Regions from separate parts of the Mycobacterium sp. SMC-4 genome, predicted to be linked through region 2. Evidence: predicted binding sites of a transcription regulator. Region 2 holds the regulator's gene; the other holds the start of a gene.
What was found. Region 2 encodes LexA, which represses DNA repair genes until DNA is damaged. Its sites were predicted from a motif close to CGAACANNTGTTCG; they were not measured.
Positions count from the first base shown of each region.

Region 1: a site for LexA is predicted at 3,783-3,796, ahead of cofD (2-phospho-L-lactate transferase). Genes of this name have one in related genera too.

Region 1 is NZ_CP079869.1:1,428,603-1,436,924, forward strand. It holds gene KXD98_RS06800 (hypothetical protein) at 1-719, shown strand, start outside; gene KXD98_RS06805 (NUDIX hydrolase) at 720-1,265, opposite strand; gene KXD98_RS06810 (coenzyme F420-0:L-glutamate ligase) at 1,262-2,602, opposite strand; gene cofD (2-phospho-L-lactate transferase) at 2,599-3,582, opposite strand; gene KXD98_RS06820 (WhiB family transcriptional regulator) at 3,996-4,262, shown strand; gene KXD98_RS06825 (metallopeptidase family protein) at 4,276-4,698, opposite strand; gene KXD98_RS06830 (DUF3499 domain-containing protein) at 4,831-5,250, shown strand; gene KXD98_RS06835 (phosphomannomutase/phosphoglucomutase) at 5,326-6,711, shown strand; gene KXD98_RS06840 (TobH protein) at 6,708-7,823, shown strand; gene manA (mannose-6-phosphate isomerase, class I) at 7,829-8,322, shown strand, end outside.
Region 2 is NZ_CP079869.1:2,193,912-2,202,233, reverse strand. It holds gene KXD98_RS10655 (DUF4192 domain-containing protein) at 1-15, opposite strand, end outside; gene KXD98_RS10650 (proteasome assembly chaperone family protein) at 319-1,308, shown strand; gene KXD98_RS10645 (alpha/beta fold hydrolase) at 1,359-2,381, shown strand; gene KXD98_RS10640 (PhzF family phenazine biosynthesis protein) at 2,416-3,102, shown strand; gene nrdR (transcriptional regulator NrdR) at 3,119-3,583, opposite strand; gene KXD98_RS28525 (LysM peptidoglycan-binding domain-containing protein) at 3,700-4,017, opposite strand; gene lexA (transcriptional repressor LexA) at 4,463-5,182, shown strand; gene KXD98_RS10620 (LGFP repeat-containing protein) at 5,211-7,373, opposite strand; gene KXD98_RS10615 (molybdopterin guanine dinucleotide-containing S/N-oxide reductase) at 7,534-8,322, shown strand, end outside.

The DNA of each region.
Region 1 (8,322 bases), 770 kb from region 2:
CGCTGTGGAGTGGGCGACAGGGTGTGATCACCGGACGGGCTGCGGCGGCATGGCACGGTTCCCGATGGGTTGATTCGTCGGTGCCGATCGAATTGGTCCACGACTGCAAGCGGCCGCCGACCGGGATCATCACGCGCAACGAGCGTATCGCCGAGGACGAATACGTCCTTTGCGACGGGCTGGCCGTCGCCACAGTTGAACGCGCCGCCTTTGACCTGGGCAGGTTTCTGCCCTTCGCCCGTGCCGTCGAGCAGCTGGACGCACTGGCCAACAGAACCGAACTGACGGCTGATGGCGTCCTGGCCCTCGCCGAGCGTTACCAGGGCGCCCGAGGAACCCGGAGGCTCCGGCGTGCGCTCGACATGATGAACAGTGGTGCTCAGTCGCCGAAGGAGACGTGGCTGCGGTTGCTCCTCATCCGGGCAGGGTTTCCGCGACCGGAGACTCAGATACCGGTCTTCGACGACTATGGTCACGCGTTCGCATACCTCGACATGGGCTGGAAAGACCTCGGAATCGCGGTGGAGTACGACGGAGACCACCACCGCGAACGGGCCCAGTACCGATTCGACATCCAGCGGGTGCGCAAGATCGAGGATCGCGGCTATCTGCACATCAAGGTGATCAACGAAGACCGTGATGCGGAGATCATCGCGCGAGTCCGCCAGGCATGGGCCCTCCGCGAGAGTGCACTCACGGTAGCTCGGCGGGCGTCGTGACTACGCTGGCGGCACTTTCGCGGCTAACGACATGAGTTGGGTAAGGCCGAAGTCGGTGTCGTCGGGCAGGTCGTCGAGCGGCCACCAGCGCAGATCCAAAGACTCGTCGCTGCGCTGGAACTCCGCACCCGGCGGGGCTTGAGCGACGAACTGCACATCGAGATGGCGCGTCGGCACACCCAGCGAGCAGGTCACCGGATGCACATGCAGGGAAACGGGCATCGACGAGATGGTCAGACCGACGATGCCGGACTCCTCGGTCGCTTCCCGTAGTGCGGCCGCCACCAGCGTGGAATCTTCAGGCTCGCAATGCCCACCGAGCTGCAGCCAGCGTCCGATGCGCGGATGCAAGGTCAACAACGCATGGCGGCGGGTGTGGTCGAGCACCAGCGCCGACGCTGTCACGTGCCCGGGAACACACGACCGCAGGCACGCATCCGGGCGGGCATCGAGAAACGCCAATACCGCGAACCGGGTGGAATCCAACGCGGGCTCAGCCGGCTGCCACGTGCTCAATACGTCCACAGCCGACTGGTGCAGCGTCATCGTCGCACCAGCAACTCGTCGACATCCACCGGATCGCGCGGGGTCAGCGGCTGCAAAGGATGCCCGATCGCGATGGCGCCCAATGGTTCCCAATCATCGGGCAGGTCGAGCACCGAACGCACCAGCTCCGGGGCGAATATCGTCGAGCCGATCCAGCAGCTGCCCACGCCACGCGTGGCCAACGCCACCAGCAGCCCCTGCACGGCGGCGCCGACCGCGACGGTGAACATGGTGTGTTCGGCCGCGGTGCGCCGGGCGTCCGGATAAGAGTGCACCCCGTCGGGGACCAGGAACGGGATCACCAATTCCGGCGCATCGTAGAGAATCTGGCCGCGGGCCACCCGACGCTCGACAGACGAGGGGTCACGGCCGTCGCCGAGCAGATCCGACCGCCACTGCTCCTTCATCTGATCCAGCAGATCCACCCGCACCTCGCCGTCGCGCACCCACACGAAGCGCACCGGCCGGGTGTGGTGCGGCGCCGGTGCCGTCAACGCCTCAGCGACAGCGTCTTCGATGACCCCTGCGGCCACCGGCTCGGCGCTGAACTCCCGCACCGACCGGCGCAGCAACAGCGCCTGCGAACGGCCCAGCGCGATGGCCTCTTCGGTGCCCAGCCAGAACAGGTCTTCCTCGCCGGCACGCACCAGTGCGCGCGCGGTGGACCCGTCGTCGGGCAGCCGCAACCCGCGCACCACCGCCACCGGCACCCCGGTCAACTTGCCTTTCACCAGATCCGCTGCGGCGGCGATCTCGTCAGCCACCGCGATCTCGGTGACGATCAATTCGTTGCCGTGCTGGTCGTGTTCACCGGCGTAACCGTGCAACACCGTCAACCCGGCCGCACCGATCGCCACATCGGTCTGACCGGTGCGCCAGGCCCGGCCCATGGTGTCGGTGACCACCACACCGACCGTCACCCCGAGGCGCTCCCGCAGCGCAGCCACCAACGCCGCCGCACTGCCGTCGGGATCGACCGGCAGCAGCGCCAATTCGTTGGAGTCGACGTTGGAGCCGTCCACCCCCGCGGCGGCCTGCACCAGACCCAACGCGTTCTCGGTGATCAGCGTGCGGCCCTTGCGGGCCAGCACTCGAACGGCTTCGGTGTCGATCAACCTGCGTCGCAGTGCATCCCGGTCATCCGGGTCGGCCGGCGCGACGACCATACGGCCCTCACACTTGGACAGCACCTTGCTGGTGACGACGACGACGTCGTGGTCGGCCAGCCAGGGCGCGGCCTTCGCGATCGCCGAAGCCAGGTCATCGCCCGGACGGAACTCCGGCAACCCGGGAACCGGCAGTATCTCCAGTCGCGCCGAACTGCCGTGGTCGGTCACAGGGTGATCCCGGCCAGGTCCAGCCCCGCATTGACCATCTCGGCGGTCACCGCGGGGTCGGTCATCAACAGCGGCACCGCGCGGACGTCGATGCCCGGAACGTCGGCGGTATCGCCGGTGTGCACCAGCCAGCCGTCCAGGATGCCGGTCGCCGACCGGGCCCCGTAATGCGCGGCCACCGCCGCGGAGGTGCTGTCCACACCCATCACCGACAGACACGCATCAGCCATACCGCGCAACGGCTTTCCGCCGATGATGGGGGAGTAGCCGATCACCTTGGCCGAGGTGGCCCGCAGCGCCGCGCGGATCCCGCCTACCGCCAGGATCGTGCCGATGCTGACCACCGGGTTCGACGGCGCGATCAGCACCACGTCGGCACCCTCGATGGCCTCGGTGACACCGGGAGCGGCCTTGGCCTGGTCGGCGCCGATGAACGCGAAGCTCTCGGTGGGCACCTGCGCGCGGTAGCGCACCCACCACTCCTGGAAGTGGATGGCCTTCTTCTCGCCGGTCTCCGGATCGCTGATCACGACGTGGGTCTCGCTGCGGTCGTCGCTGGCCGGCAGCAGCCGCGCGCCGGGATTCCAGCGCTTGCACAACGCCTCGGTCACCGCCGAGAGCGGATAGCCGGCCCGCAGCATCTGGGTGCGCACCAGATGGGTGGCCAGGTCGCGGTCGCCCAGGCCGAACCAGTCGGGCTGCACGCCGTAGGCCGCGAGCTCCTCCTTGGCGTGCCAGGTCTCGTTGCGGTGCCCCCAGCCGCGCTCGGTGTCGATGCCGCCGCCGAGGGTGTACATGCAGGTATCCAGATCCGGACAGATCCGCACACCGAACATCCAGGCGTCGTCGCCGACGTTGACGACGGCCGTCAACTCGTGGTCGCTATCATCGGAGCCGAACTGTCCCAGGCCCAGCAGATGCTGCACTCCGAGCAGAAAACGTGCGCCTCCGACGCCGCCGACCAGAACCGTCACCTTCACAGGGACCGAGACTAAGCCGTGCGGTCCAGACCCGTGACGGGTGGGGCGTGACAGACACACCACAGCGCGACGCGCCGATTTGTCGTCACGAAATGGTATGAATTCCTGTTCTAGCGCTTGACCGGGGTAGCTATCGCGTGTGTAATCACACCAGTGTCATTCGCGGTTTCCCACCGGATTCGGTGTCGCAGACCGAGATTCGATCACTTGTTCGAATTGGGTGGCCACATGGTAATAGTGTCGGCTGGCATTTTACGGATCTACGAGACTGTGAGGAGGGGAACATGGCTTTTGAACAGGCCGATTTCGGTGAATCGGTGAATTTCGACATCAGGCTCCTCGGCTCGGTGGGAAGTGCGCCGCACATCCAGACCGAATCGACACCTGCGATGAATGCGCGCCCGCAATTGAGCTTGGTGCCCGATCGATTTGACGAATTCGGCGACGATTCCGAGGTTGCTGAAGATCAATGGCAGGAACGGGCGCTGTGCGCTCAGACCGACCCCGAGGCGTTCTTCCCGGAGAAGGGCGGCTCCACCCGCGAGGCCAAGCGCATCTGCATGGGTTGCGAGGTGCGCGACGAGTGCCTGGACTACGCCCTGGCCCACGACGAGCGCTTCGGCATCTGGGGCGGCCTGTCCGAGCGGGAGCGTCGTCGTCTCAAGCGCGGAATCATCTGACCCAACAGACACTCTAGTCGTCATCGATCGTCGGGTCGATGACCGACGGCTCCACCCCCAGATAGGTGGCCACCTGGGCCACCAGCAGTTCGTGCAACAGCTCGGTCAGCTCGACGGTGTCTTTGGCCCGTCGCTCGATCGGCTTGCGGAACAACACAATTCGGGCCCGCGTCGAGTTGCCGCGAACGTCCACCCCGGCAGGGATGAGGCGAGCCAGCGCGATCGGACCGTCGGCCACCACCTCGGCAGGCCACTGCACCGTGTGCGGGTCCTTCGGGGCGATCCGCGGAATCTCGTCGACGGCGACATCGAGCGCCGAGACCCGATCGTGCCACCGTCGCTCGATGGGCTCGTAGGCCTCCAGCACCGCCATGTCGAAGCGCTCGGCGCGACTGCGCCAGCCCGGAACGGACGGCGGGAGTAGTGGTCCACGCATCTCCCGGCCCCGCCGCGAGCCCCGATGCCTGCGCACGGTCACGAAAAAGATCGTAACGGTTGAGCTTCGGCCGCCTGCCGGCTGCGCGTGTCCGGCGCACCGGGAGCGACGGGCCACGATAACCTTCCGAGCGTGAATGTTCCCCGTCGCTGCTGCCGGCCTGGGTGCCCTCACTATGCGGTCGCGACGCTGACCTTCGTCTACTCCGACTCGACAGCTGTCGTCGGGCCTCTCGCGACCGTGTCTGAGCCGCACTCCTGGGACCTGTGCGTGATGCACGCCAGCCGCATCACCGCACCGCGCGGCTGGGAGCTGGTGCGCCATGCCGGTCCGCTGCCGACGCTGCCCGACGATGACGACCTGGTGGCATTGGCCGACGCGGTGCGGGAGGGCCGCGACGGCGCCGCAGCCGCGCACGGCTTCACCACCGGATTCAGCGACCCGGTGACCGGAGCGCACGGCGGCGCGTTGATGGCGCCGCCGGCACGACGACCGGAGACCAACGGACGTCGCCGCGGACATCTGCGAGTGCTGCCCGACCCCACCGACTAGGTCGATGTAGTACCGGTGCCCGACGGTGGCGACGGCTAGGCTGGACGTCAACCAGTCTGGAGTCCAAGGAGCACTATGTCCCGGCCCGCCGAGGCAGTACAGCGCGTCATCAAGGCCTACGACGTGCGTGGCCTCGTGGGCTCCGAAATCGACGAGCAGTTCGTCAGCGAGGTCGGTGCCGCGTTCGCCCGACTGGTCCGTGCCGACTCCACCCAGGTGGTCATCGGCCACGACATGCGCGCGAGTTCCCCGACGCTGTCGGATGCCTTCGCCGACGGCGTGCTGGCCCAGGGGCTGGACGTGGTGCGCATCGGTTTGGCCTCCACCGATCAGCTGTACTTCGCCTCCGGCCTGCTCGACTGCCCGGGCGCGATGTTCACCGCCAGCCACAACCCGGCCGCCTACAACGGCATCAAGCTGTGCCGCGCCGGCGCCAAACCGGTCGGCAAGGACACCGGGCTGATCACCATCAGCGACGAGGTGATCACCGGCGTCCCCGGTTATGACGGTCCGCGCGGCACCCTCTCCGACCGTGATGTGCTCGCCGACTACGGTCAGTTCCTGCGGTCGCTGGTCGACATCGACGCGGCGCGTCCGCTGCGGGTCGCCGTCGATGCCGGCAACGGCATGGCCGGCCACACCACTCCGGCCGTGCTGGGATCGATCCCGTCGATCACCCTCGAACCGCTGTACTTCGAACTCGACGGCACTTTCCCCAATCACGAGGCCAACCCGCTGGACCCGGCCAACCTGGTCGATCTGCAGTCCTACGTGCTCGAGACCGGGGCCGATATCGGATTGGCATTCGACGGCGACGCCGACCGCTGCTTCGTCGTCGACGAAAAGGGCCAGGCCGTCTCACCGTCGGCGGTCACCGCGCTGGTCGCCGCCCGCGAACTGACCCGCGAGATCGGGGCGACCGTGATCCACAACCTGATCACCTCGCGCGCGGTGCCCGAGCTGGTGACCGAGCGCGGCGGCACACCGGTGCGATCCCGGGTCGGCCACTCCTACATCAAGGGGCTGATGGCCGAAACCGGGGCGATCTTCGGTGGCGAGCACTCCGCGCACTACTACTTTCGCGACTTCTGGGGCGCCGACTCCGGGATGCTGGCCGCGCTGCACGTGCTGGCCGCGCTCGGTGAACAGGACCGGCCGCTGTCGGACATGATGGCCGACTACCAGCGCTACGAGGCTTCCGGCGAGATCAACTACACCGTGACCGATGCGCCCGCGGTCGTCGACTCGGTGCTGCAGGCATTCGTCAGTCGCACGCACGCCATCGACCACCTCGACGGGGTGACCGTCGACCTCGGTGACGGCAGCTGGTTCAACCTGCGTATGTCCAATACCGAACCGCTGCTGCGGCTCAACGTCGAGGCCCGGACCGTCGAGGACGTCGCCGCTCTGGTCGACGAGATTGGTGCCCAGATCACCTCGGGGACAAAGGAACTGACGTGAACGCGGGTTCGCTGTCGGCCGCGGTCGTGGATCTCGATGACACCGAGGGTCTGCTGACCGCCGACCGCGACGGTCTGCTGCGGGCCGCGTCGATGGCCGGCGCGCAGGTCCGCGCCACCGCGGCCGCGCTCGACGAAGGCGTTTTCGATTCACTGCGCGCCGACGGCCCGCCGCGCACCGTGGTGTGGGTGGCCGGACGGGGCAACGCCGAGACCGCGGCCGCGCTGCTGGCCGCGCTGCTGGGCGGGACGATCGGCGCGCCCCTGGTGGTCGCGGCCGAGGCGCCGCCCTGGCTCGGCGCACTGGACGTGCTGATCGTCGCCGGTGACGACCCCGCTGACCCCGCCCTGGTCTCGGCGGCTGCCACCGGGGTTCGCCGCGGCGCCCGCGTCGTCGTCGTGGCCCCCTACGAAGGCCCGCTGCGCGACGCGACCGCGGCCCGCGCGGTCGCGCTGCCGCCACGGCTGCCCGTGCCCGACGACTTCACGCTGGTGCGTTACCTCGCTGCCGGCCTGGCCGTGCTGCTGACCACCGCGCCCGGGTTCACCGTCGACCTGAGTGCGCTGGCCGACGAGCTCGACGACGAGGCGCTGCGCAACAGCGCCGCCCGAGACACCTTCACCAATCCCGCCAAGGAACTGGCCCAGCGGATGATCGGCCGTGATGTCGTGCTCGCCGGTGACACCGCCCCGATGCGGGCGCTGGCCCGGCACGGTTGCGCGGTGATGTTGCGGCTGGCCTACCGGTCGATCGGCGCAGCCGGGCTGGCCGATGTGCTGGTGGCCCTGGCCGGCGGGTGGGGGAGCGCCGGCGGCGCGGCCCCTTCGATCTTCCACGACGACGAGTTCGACGGGCCGTTGCCGGACCGCACCCGCACCGTGGTGCTGACCACCGACGCCGACCGGCCGGCGGTGTCGGCGCGGTTGCGCGGTTTCGACGACGTCGACGTGATCAACGCCGGCGACGTGCCAGACATCGGGGCGAGCAGGGGGAATCAGGAGGCGCCGGGTTCAGCAGCGATGCCCGCGACCGCGCGTCCTGAGCAACAAGTTGCGCTGTTGGCCGTTCGCCTGGAGATGGCGGCGGTCTATCAGCGGTTGATTCGAGGTTGAGGCGAGTGCATCTGCTGAGGGGAGCGGTGCGGACCTACGCGTGGGGTTCGCGAACCGCGATTGCCGAGTTCACCGGGGCGCCCAGTCCGACGCCCCATCCCGAGGCCGAACTGTGGTTCGGTGCGCACCCCCATGATCCGGCCTATCTGCAGACCGGTGACGGGGAGCGCTCGTTGCTCGACGCGGTGCGGGGCAATCCCGAAGGGGAACTGGGTGCTGCGCTGCGGGGCCGGTTCGGCGACACGTTGCCCTTCCTGGTCAAGGTGCTCGCCGCCGGCGAACCGCTGTCGTTGCAGGCCCACCCCAGCACCGAACAGGCGATCGAGGGATTCGAGCGCGAAGACCGCCTCGGCATTCCGGTGTCGGCGCCCAACCGCAATTACCGCGACCGCAGCCACAAGCCCGAAATCATCGTCGCGCTCAGTCAATTCGAAGCGCTGGCCGGGTTCGCGCCGGCGGCCCGCTCGGTGGAACTGATGCGGGCTCTCGATGTCGCCGA
Region 2 (8,322 bases):
TGCGGAAGTGGTCATGGGGCAAACTTCCCAACGCACTCTGACGGTACGACGACGTCGGCTCTACGGTGACCGACAACTGTGGATGAACGTGACTCTGGGGATAACTCGGGGCGCGGCGCGCTTCGTCGGATCCGCGGCCCTCATGTCGTTTCCGCACCGCAGTCGCAGGGTAGCCACACTGGCACCGTCTCGGGAATTCCGGACCCACGCGTGTACGTTCGACCAACAAGACGTCTGGCGGACACCTGCGAGACACTGATAGCGACAAACCAGGGACGGCAAAGCCGTCACACCACAGCGGGCGAGGAGGCGAGAACCATGGATGACCACGGCGATGATCCAGGTCAGCACTATCAGCCTGAGCACACCGGCATGTACGAACTGGAGTTCCCGTCCCCGCAACTCATCGCAGCTGATGGCCGCGGCCCGGTGCTGATCCACGCGCTGGAGGGCTTCTCCGATGCCGGTAGCGCCATCAAGTTGGCCGCCCAGCACCTGAAGAACACCCTCAACACCGAGCTTGTCGCCTCATTCGCCATCGATGACCTGCTCGACTACCGGTCCCGTCGACCCGTCATGACGTTCAAGACCGACCATTTCACCGGCTACGACGAGCCGGAACTGAATCTTTATGCGCTCCACGACAGCGTCGGCACACCGTTTCTGTTGCTGGCCGGACTGGAGCCGGATCTTCGCTGGGAGCGCTTCATCACAGCGGTCCGACTGCTCGCCGAGCGCCTGGGTGTGCGCCGGGTCATCGGACTGGGATCCATTCCGATGGCCGTTCCCCATACCCGACCGATCACGCTGACCGCGCATTCCAACGACAAAGAGCTCATCGCCGACCACCAGCCGTGGGTCGGCGAGGTGCAGGTCCCCGGCAGCGTCTCCAACCTGCTGGAATTCAGAATGGCCCAGCATGGACACGAGGTCGTCGGCTACACCGTTCACGTGCCGCATTACCTGGCTCAGACCGACTACCCCGCCGCCGCGGAGAGTCTGATCGCCGAGGTCGCCCGATCGGCGTCGCTGCAGATCCCGACCGACGCGTTGGCCCGCTCGGCGGCCGAGCTCTACGAGAAGATCAATGAGCAGGTCGCCAACAGCCCCGAAGTGGCTCAAGTGGTGGACGCGCTGGAGCGTCAGTACGATGCCTTCGTTGCTGCGCAGGAGAACCGTTCCCTTCTGGCCCGCGACGAAGACCTGCCCAGCGGGGAGGAACTCGGCGCTGAGTTCGAGCGGTTCCTCGCCCAGCAGGCCGGCAAGAAAGACCGCAAGGACGGGGAGAATCCCACCGACTCTCCCTGACCGACGACGAGGGTGGTGGGCGACGTGACCGCGACGAGCCACGAGACGCGATGACCGGGCGCACACCGCACCTCCGGCCGGTGCGGGAGCTGACCCCGACACTGCAGTTCCGCACGATCCACGGCTACCGCCGAGCGTTTCGCATCGCCGGGTCAGGTCCGGCGATCTTGCTGATTCACGGCATCGGCGACAACTCCACGACGTGGAGCACCGTGCAGAGCGCACTGGCCCAACGTTTCACCGTGATCGCGCCTGATCTGCTGGGCCACGGACAGTCCGACAAGCCGCGGGCCGACTACTCGGTGGCCGCGTACGCCAACGGGATGCGCGATCTGCTCACCGTGCTGGATATCGACAGCGTGACTGTGGTGGGTCATTCCCTGGGTGGTGGTGTCGCCATGCAGTTCGCGTACCAGTTCCCGCAGTTGGTCGAACGGCTGATTCTGGTCGGTGCCGGCGGTGTCACCAAGGACGTCAACTTTGCGCTGCGCGCTGCCTCGTTACCGATGGGCAGCGAGGCACTGGCGCTGTTGCGGCTACCCCTGGTGCTTCCGGCACTTCAGCTGCTGGGGCGGGTGAGCGGCGCCGCATTCGGGTCCACCGGGTTGGGTCGCGACATCCCAAACATGTTGCGGATTCTGGCCGACCTGCCCGAGCCCACCGCGTCATCGGCTTTCGCCCGCACGCTGCGAGCAGTGGTGGACTGGCGGGGGCAGGTCGTGACGATGCTGGACCGCTGCTATCTGACCAGCTCCGTTCCCGTGCAACTGGTCTGGGGCCGCTGCGATTCGGTGATTCCCGTCGCGCACGCCGAGCTTGCGCACGCGGCGATGCCCGGATCCCGGCTGGAGATCTTCGACAGCTCGGGGCACTTTCCGTTCCACGACGACCCGGACCGTTTCGTCGAGGTGGTGCAGAGTTTCATCGATTCCACCGCTCCGGCGGTCTACGACCAGGAATACCTGCGTGAGCTTCTTCGCGCCGGGATCAGCGAGGCAGCGATCACCGGACCCGTCGACACTCGGGTCGCGGTGCTCGGCGCGTTGGATGCCGACGAACGCAGCGCAACCTGACCTGACCTGACATTCGGCGACGTACCATCGGCGCATGGCCATCGATGTGACGGTCCTGCGGGTATTCACCGACCGGGACGGCAACTTCGGTAATCCACTCGGCGTGGTCGACTCCGACACCGTGGACGCCGCCGACCGTCAGCGGATCGCCAGGCAATTGGGTTACAGCGAAACGATATTCGTCACTCTTCCGGTCGAGCACGCCCATTCCGCGCAGGCGCGCATCTACACCCCGACCGCTGAGTTGCCGTTCGCGGGTCATCCCACCGTAGGGGCATCATGGTGGTTGAAGAGCCGCGGTACGCCGATCAAGACGCTGCAGGTACCTGCCGGCGTCGTGCAGGTCACCTATCACGGCGAGCTGACCGCGGTCAATGCGCGTGCGGCGTGGGCGCCGGACTTCGTCATTCATGACATCGGCACCCCCGAGGCATTGATGGGGGCTGACCCGGACGAATACGGCGACGATGTCGCACACTATCTGTGGACGTGGGCCGACGAGACTCAGAACAGCATCCGCTCCCGGATGTTCGCCCCACACCTGGGAGTCCCCGAGGACGAGGCCACGGGCGCCGCCGCGGTGCGGATCACCGAATACCTCAGCCGCGACCTGACCATCGTGCAAGGGCAGGGATCGGTGATTCACACCACCTGGAGCCCCGACGGCTGGGTGCAGGTCGCGGGCCAGGTCGTCAACGACGGGACGCGCCAGATCGACTGACCGGTGATCGGATGGTCTACGTCGGAGCCGAGACTTCGCGGTGGGCGCGCAGCGCCTGAATCTCACGCTCGAAGTCCTCTGCTGAGGAAAAAGAACGGTAAACCGAGGCAAACCGCAGATAGGCCACCTCGTCGAGGTCACGCAACGGCCCCAGAATCGCCAAACCGACTTCGTGACTAGGTACCTCCGGTGAGCCGGTGGCGCGGACCGCATCCTCGACCTGTTGGGCGAGCAGGTTGAGTGCATCGTCGTCGACCTGACGCCCCTGACAGGCTCGCCGGACACCCGTGATGACCTTTTCGCGGCTGAACGGTTCGGTCACCCCGCTGCGTTTGACGACGGCAAGTACCGCGGTCTCGACAGTCGTGAACCGCCTGCCGCACTCCGGACATGCTCGGCGGCGACGAATCGCCTGTCCTTCGTCGGTCTCTCGGGAGTCGACCACGCGGGAATCAGGATGGCGGCAGAAAGGACAGTGCATCCACGCTCCTTCGCCGGTTCGACAGATCACCGCTTCAAACGGTTTCGAGCCTACCCGGGCGACGCTACGACGACCTGACGGCAGACCGATCGACCGATGCCCTTGCATGGCCGCGATCAGGCAACCGGGGCGATCAGCGTCTGCCCGGCATTGACAGCGACCGTCTGGAGTTGGTTCAACTCGCGAATCTTGGCGACAACGTCGGCCACCGGCGCTTCGGGCGCGACCCGACGCGCCACATGCTGCAGCGACTCACCGGCCTGGACCTGCACTACTGCCAATCGGGCCGGAACTGCGGGCTCGACGCCGACAACCCCGCCGGCCTGGGCGACCAGCCCCAACCACACCGTGATCGCCGCGGCGATCAATGCCAGCGCGACGGTGGTGGCCGGCGTAATGGGCCGGCGTCGGTGCGGCGCCCGAGACACGGCCACGGCCGATCCGCGGTAAGGGACCGGAACCACCCGTGGGCGGGGCGAACCTGATGGGCCCCGGGCGCCGGGAACCCGTGTCGGACGTGCCGAACGGTGGTGCGGCCTGCGCCGGCGGGCCTCGGGGCCGGCAGAACCGGAGGCAGGCGCACCAGCAGCGCCCCGCGTGCCGGCGACGCCATGAGTACCAGTGATATCCACGGTGGCCTCGCGTGAGTAGATGAGTGTCATGTCGTCCGCCTTTCGGTTGTCGATCCCAGTCCCAGATTCGCTACTGTGTTCGAACCATAGTCGATCACATGTTCGATTAGTAGAACGTGTGATCGAACTGTTGTAGACGGTATCGCCACCCACCGACAAAGCCGTTCCCGCAGATCGGGCCCGATGCATGTGACACGCGGTCGAACACATGTTTGATCAACTGTGGATCGTGGACTACATTCAGGCCATGAGCGACGACAGCAGCGACAGCACCGCCGACTCCACCTCGACTCCCCCAACAGCCGGACACCGTGACCGCGGCGTCGGCCTGACCGAGCGTCAGCGCACCATCCTCGAGGTCATCCGCACGTCGGTGACCACCCGCGGATATCCGCCCAGCATCCGCGAGATCGGCGATGCCGTGGGTCTGACGTCGACCTCCTCGGTGGCCCATCAGCTGCGCACGCTGGAGCGCAAGGGCTACCTACGGCGCGACCCCAACCGTCCGCGAGCTGTCGACGTGCGCGGTCTCGATGAGGCGGCTGCGGCCAGCGCGCCGGCTACCGAGGTCGCCGGCTCCGATGTGCTGCCCGAACCTACTTTTGTGCCGGTGCTCGGCCGCATCGCGGCCGGCGGCCCCATTCTGGCCGAGGAGGCCGTCGAAGACGTCTTCCCGCTCCCCCGCGAATTGGTCGGCGAGGGGTCGCTGTTCCTGCTCAAAGTTGTCGGCGACTCGATGGTGGACGCCGCGATCTGCGACGGCGACTGGGTGGTCGTCCGTCAGCAGAACGTCGCCGACAACGGCGACATCGTCGCGGCCATGATCGACGGCGAGGCCACCGTGAAGACCTTCAAACGCACGCGCGGCCAGGTGTGGCTGATGCCGCACAACCCGGCATTCGACCCGATTCCCGGCAACGATGCGGCGATTCTGGGCAAGGTGGTGACGGTCATCCGCAAGATCTGAAACGTCTGACGGGGTCGCGGAACTCGCGCTACGCGCCCCGAACGAATCCGTTGGTGATCGCCATTTCCTCACTGGCGAACCACAATTCGGCGGGCGCCTCGGGATAGTCGACATCATCGGGGGTCCAGTAGAGACCCGAGCGGGTGTCGGCTTTGACCGGGTAGCCATCGGGCATTTGACCTGGATCATCGAGCGGCATGTGCACCGCTGTGCCGCCCGGACGCGGCTCGTCATCGTCGATACGAGCATGTCGGCCGGTGTCGGTCATGGTGTCTCGTTCGAAGAGGGAGCCGGAGACCTGCTCGGCGACCACCAGCGGCTCTCTGTCGGCCTCGACGATGGGTTCCTCGTGGCCGTCGACCTCGGTGAGCGTCGGAATCCGGGTGGGTGCGGTATCGACGGCGTCGGGGTCCTCCTCTTCCTCGAGATCCGTCACGTCAACATCGACAGCGTCGGATTCCTCGACGTCGACCGGTTCCGAGGGGACCCCCCAGAAGCTCAGTGGCGTCGGTTCGACATCCTCGGAAATCGCTGAGGCCGTCGCCGGCTCGGGCGGTGTGGCCGCCGATACCGCAGTCAATCCTTCGCGTGCGTAGCGGTCCCCGAACAACTCGTCCTCACCGTCTGCGGGAGCGGCGAATCCAGCACCGTCCGCGGGAGCGGCGAATCCAGCACCGTCCGCGGGAGCGGCGAATCCAGCACCGCTCGACGACGGGTCGGCGTAGGGCGAGGGATTCTCGTACTCCGAACTACGAGGGTGTTCGAACTCGTCGTAACCGGAACCGTCGTCATACCCGGAACCGTCGTCATACCCGGAGTCGTCAGCGAACGGGTCCGCACCGCGGGCCCTGTTGCGCATGATCAGGAATCCGACCACGCCGAGCAACCCGAGCAACGCCACGATCGCCAGTAACCACCAGGGTGACCATTTCAGGCCGGTGCCCTCATCGGCCTGCGGCGCGGCCTGCGGGGAGCCGGGGGCGCCGGGCGGGGCCTGATCAGGGACCTCAAGGCCGGCCAGCGCGGCAGTAAGGTTGCCCGGTTCGGCAGTGAATCGCTGATTGGCCGTGTCGTAGGAGATCGCGCCGTTGCTGAACCGTTGGCTGATCACGTTGCCGCTCTGGGACTGGTCGGCCACCGGCGCGCCGAGCTCGCCGGTCGCGCCGTCGAGTCTGTCCCACGCGGCCTTCATCGCACCCCGTACGATCACCGCCCCGTGGTCGGGGGTCCAGAAGATCACCGGGTTGTCCTCGGCGGCGAAGGTGGTCATTCGGCTCGCCGGCACTCCCCCGTCGACTTCGCTGGTGGCGGGGAAGCCCAGGTCGCCCTCGGGGCCACCTACACTCTCGTACTTGTCAAGCACCTGCCCGGTGACCACATTGGCACCGGTCTGCGGGCTGTAGAAAATTTTGCCGCCGGCGAAATCCTGGCCCAGACCGTCATCGCCGATCGGGTAGGGCTCACCTTCGGCGGCGCCCAGCGGACCCAGCGGACCGCCTGCAGCGCGGCGCGCGGCGTTGATCGCCGAGACCGGATCGTCGGGAACCGACAGATCAGCGAGCTGGTCGGCCAGCTCGGGCGGCACCGTGGTGAATGTCTCGGTACTCGAGTCGTAGGACAACTCGCCACCGGTGAACCGCTGCCGCACCACCGAGCCGTTGTAGGTTTCTTCCTCGGCGGGCACGCCGAGGACGCCCGACGATCCACCGAGCCGGTCCCAGGCCGCATTGATGGGGCCACGGACCACCCGAGCGCCGGTTGCCGGCGTCCAGAAGATGACCGGGTTGTCGGCGGCGCTGAACGTGCTGTTGCGGCTTTCCGGGGCCCGGCCAGGGCCTTCGTCGATCTCCGGGAACCCGAGGTCGCTGTCGGCGGGTCCGCCGAGTGACTCGTACTTCTCCAGGATCGCGCCCTGCATGAAGCGCGCACCGGTGGACGGCGTGAAGAACATCTTGCCCGCCGCGAAGTTCTGCGCAAATCCGTCGCCGACGGGGTAGACCTCGCCGGAGCGCGGACCCAGTGGACCGGCGTCACCGCCGGTGGCCTCCCACGCCGCGGTGATCGCACCACTGGCTTCGACCTCGGGTTGTGCGGTGGCAATGGGCGCCAGCAGGAACGCCGTGGCGATTCCCAGCAGGCCGATGGTCAGACGACCGGCCACACGTTGGCGCAGCTTCGGCTGCCGGATCATTCATCCTCCCCGCGGTCGGCGACTCGGTCCTGCGAAGTTACCGCGTCCGTTCACTCTGCTTGAGAGGGACTCGATAACCAAGGACCCGCGCCGATTCACCGAAAGAATATGTAATGGTCACCCGACCGTGGCCTGCGCGTGTCCTCGTACACTCCGCGCCATGCCCACGCCCCGAACCAGCCTGACCCACTGGGGCGCCTTCACCGCCACCGTCGCCGACGGCGATATCGCCGCGGTCGCGCCGTGGCGCGGAGACGCCGACCCGTCCCCGGCGTTGGGGAATCTGCCCGGATCGGTGCGTCATCCTGCCCGCGTCCGCACTCCTGCGGTGCGTCGGGGCTGGCTCGACCACGGTCCGGGCCCGAGTACCCGCCGCGGCGCCGACGAGTTCGTCGCGGTGTCCTGGGACGAGCTGGTGGAGTTGCTGGCCGGTGAGCTGCGCCGGATCATCGACGATCACGGCAACGAAGCCATCTTCGGCGGCTCCTACGGCTGGTCGAGCGCAGGACGGTTTCATCATGCGCAGAGCCAGGTGCATCGCTTCCTGAACTGCCTGGGCGGATACACCTTCTCTCGGCACTCTTACAGCCTGGGTGCCACCGGTGTGATCATGCCGCGCGTGGTGGGCACGCATGACGAACTGTTCAAGCGCTCGACGCAGTGGGACGTGATCGTCGAGCACACCGAGCTGATGGTGTGCTTCGGCGGCGTGGCCCTGAAGAACACCGGCGTCAACCACGGCGGCACCACCGCCCATCCGGCCCGCGAGGCGCTGGAGCGCTTCTCCGCCCGCGGGGGCCGAGTGGTCTCGGTGTCGCCGCTGCGCGACGATTTCAGCGGTCCGTGTCGATGGTGGCCGGTGGTGCCCGGCACCGACGTCGCGGTCATGCTCGGCCTGGCCTATGTGTTGGCGACCGAGTCGCTGGTCGATCGGAAGTTTCTGGATACC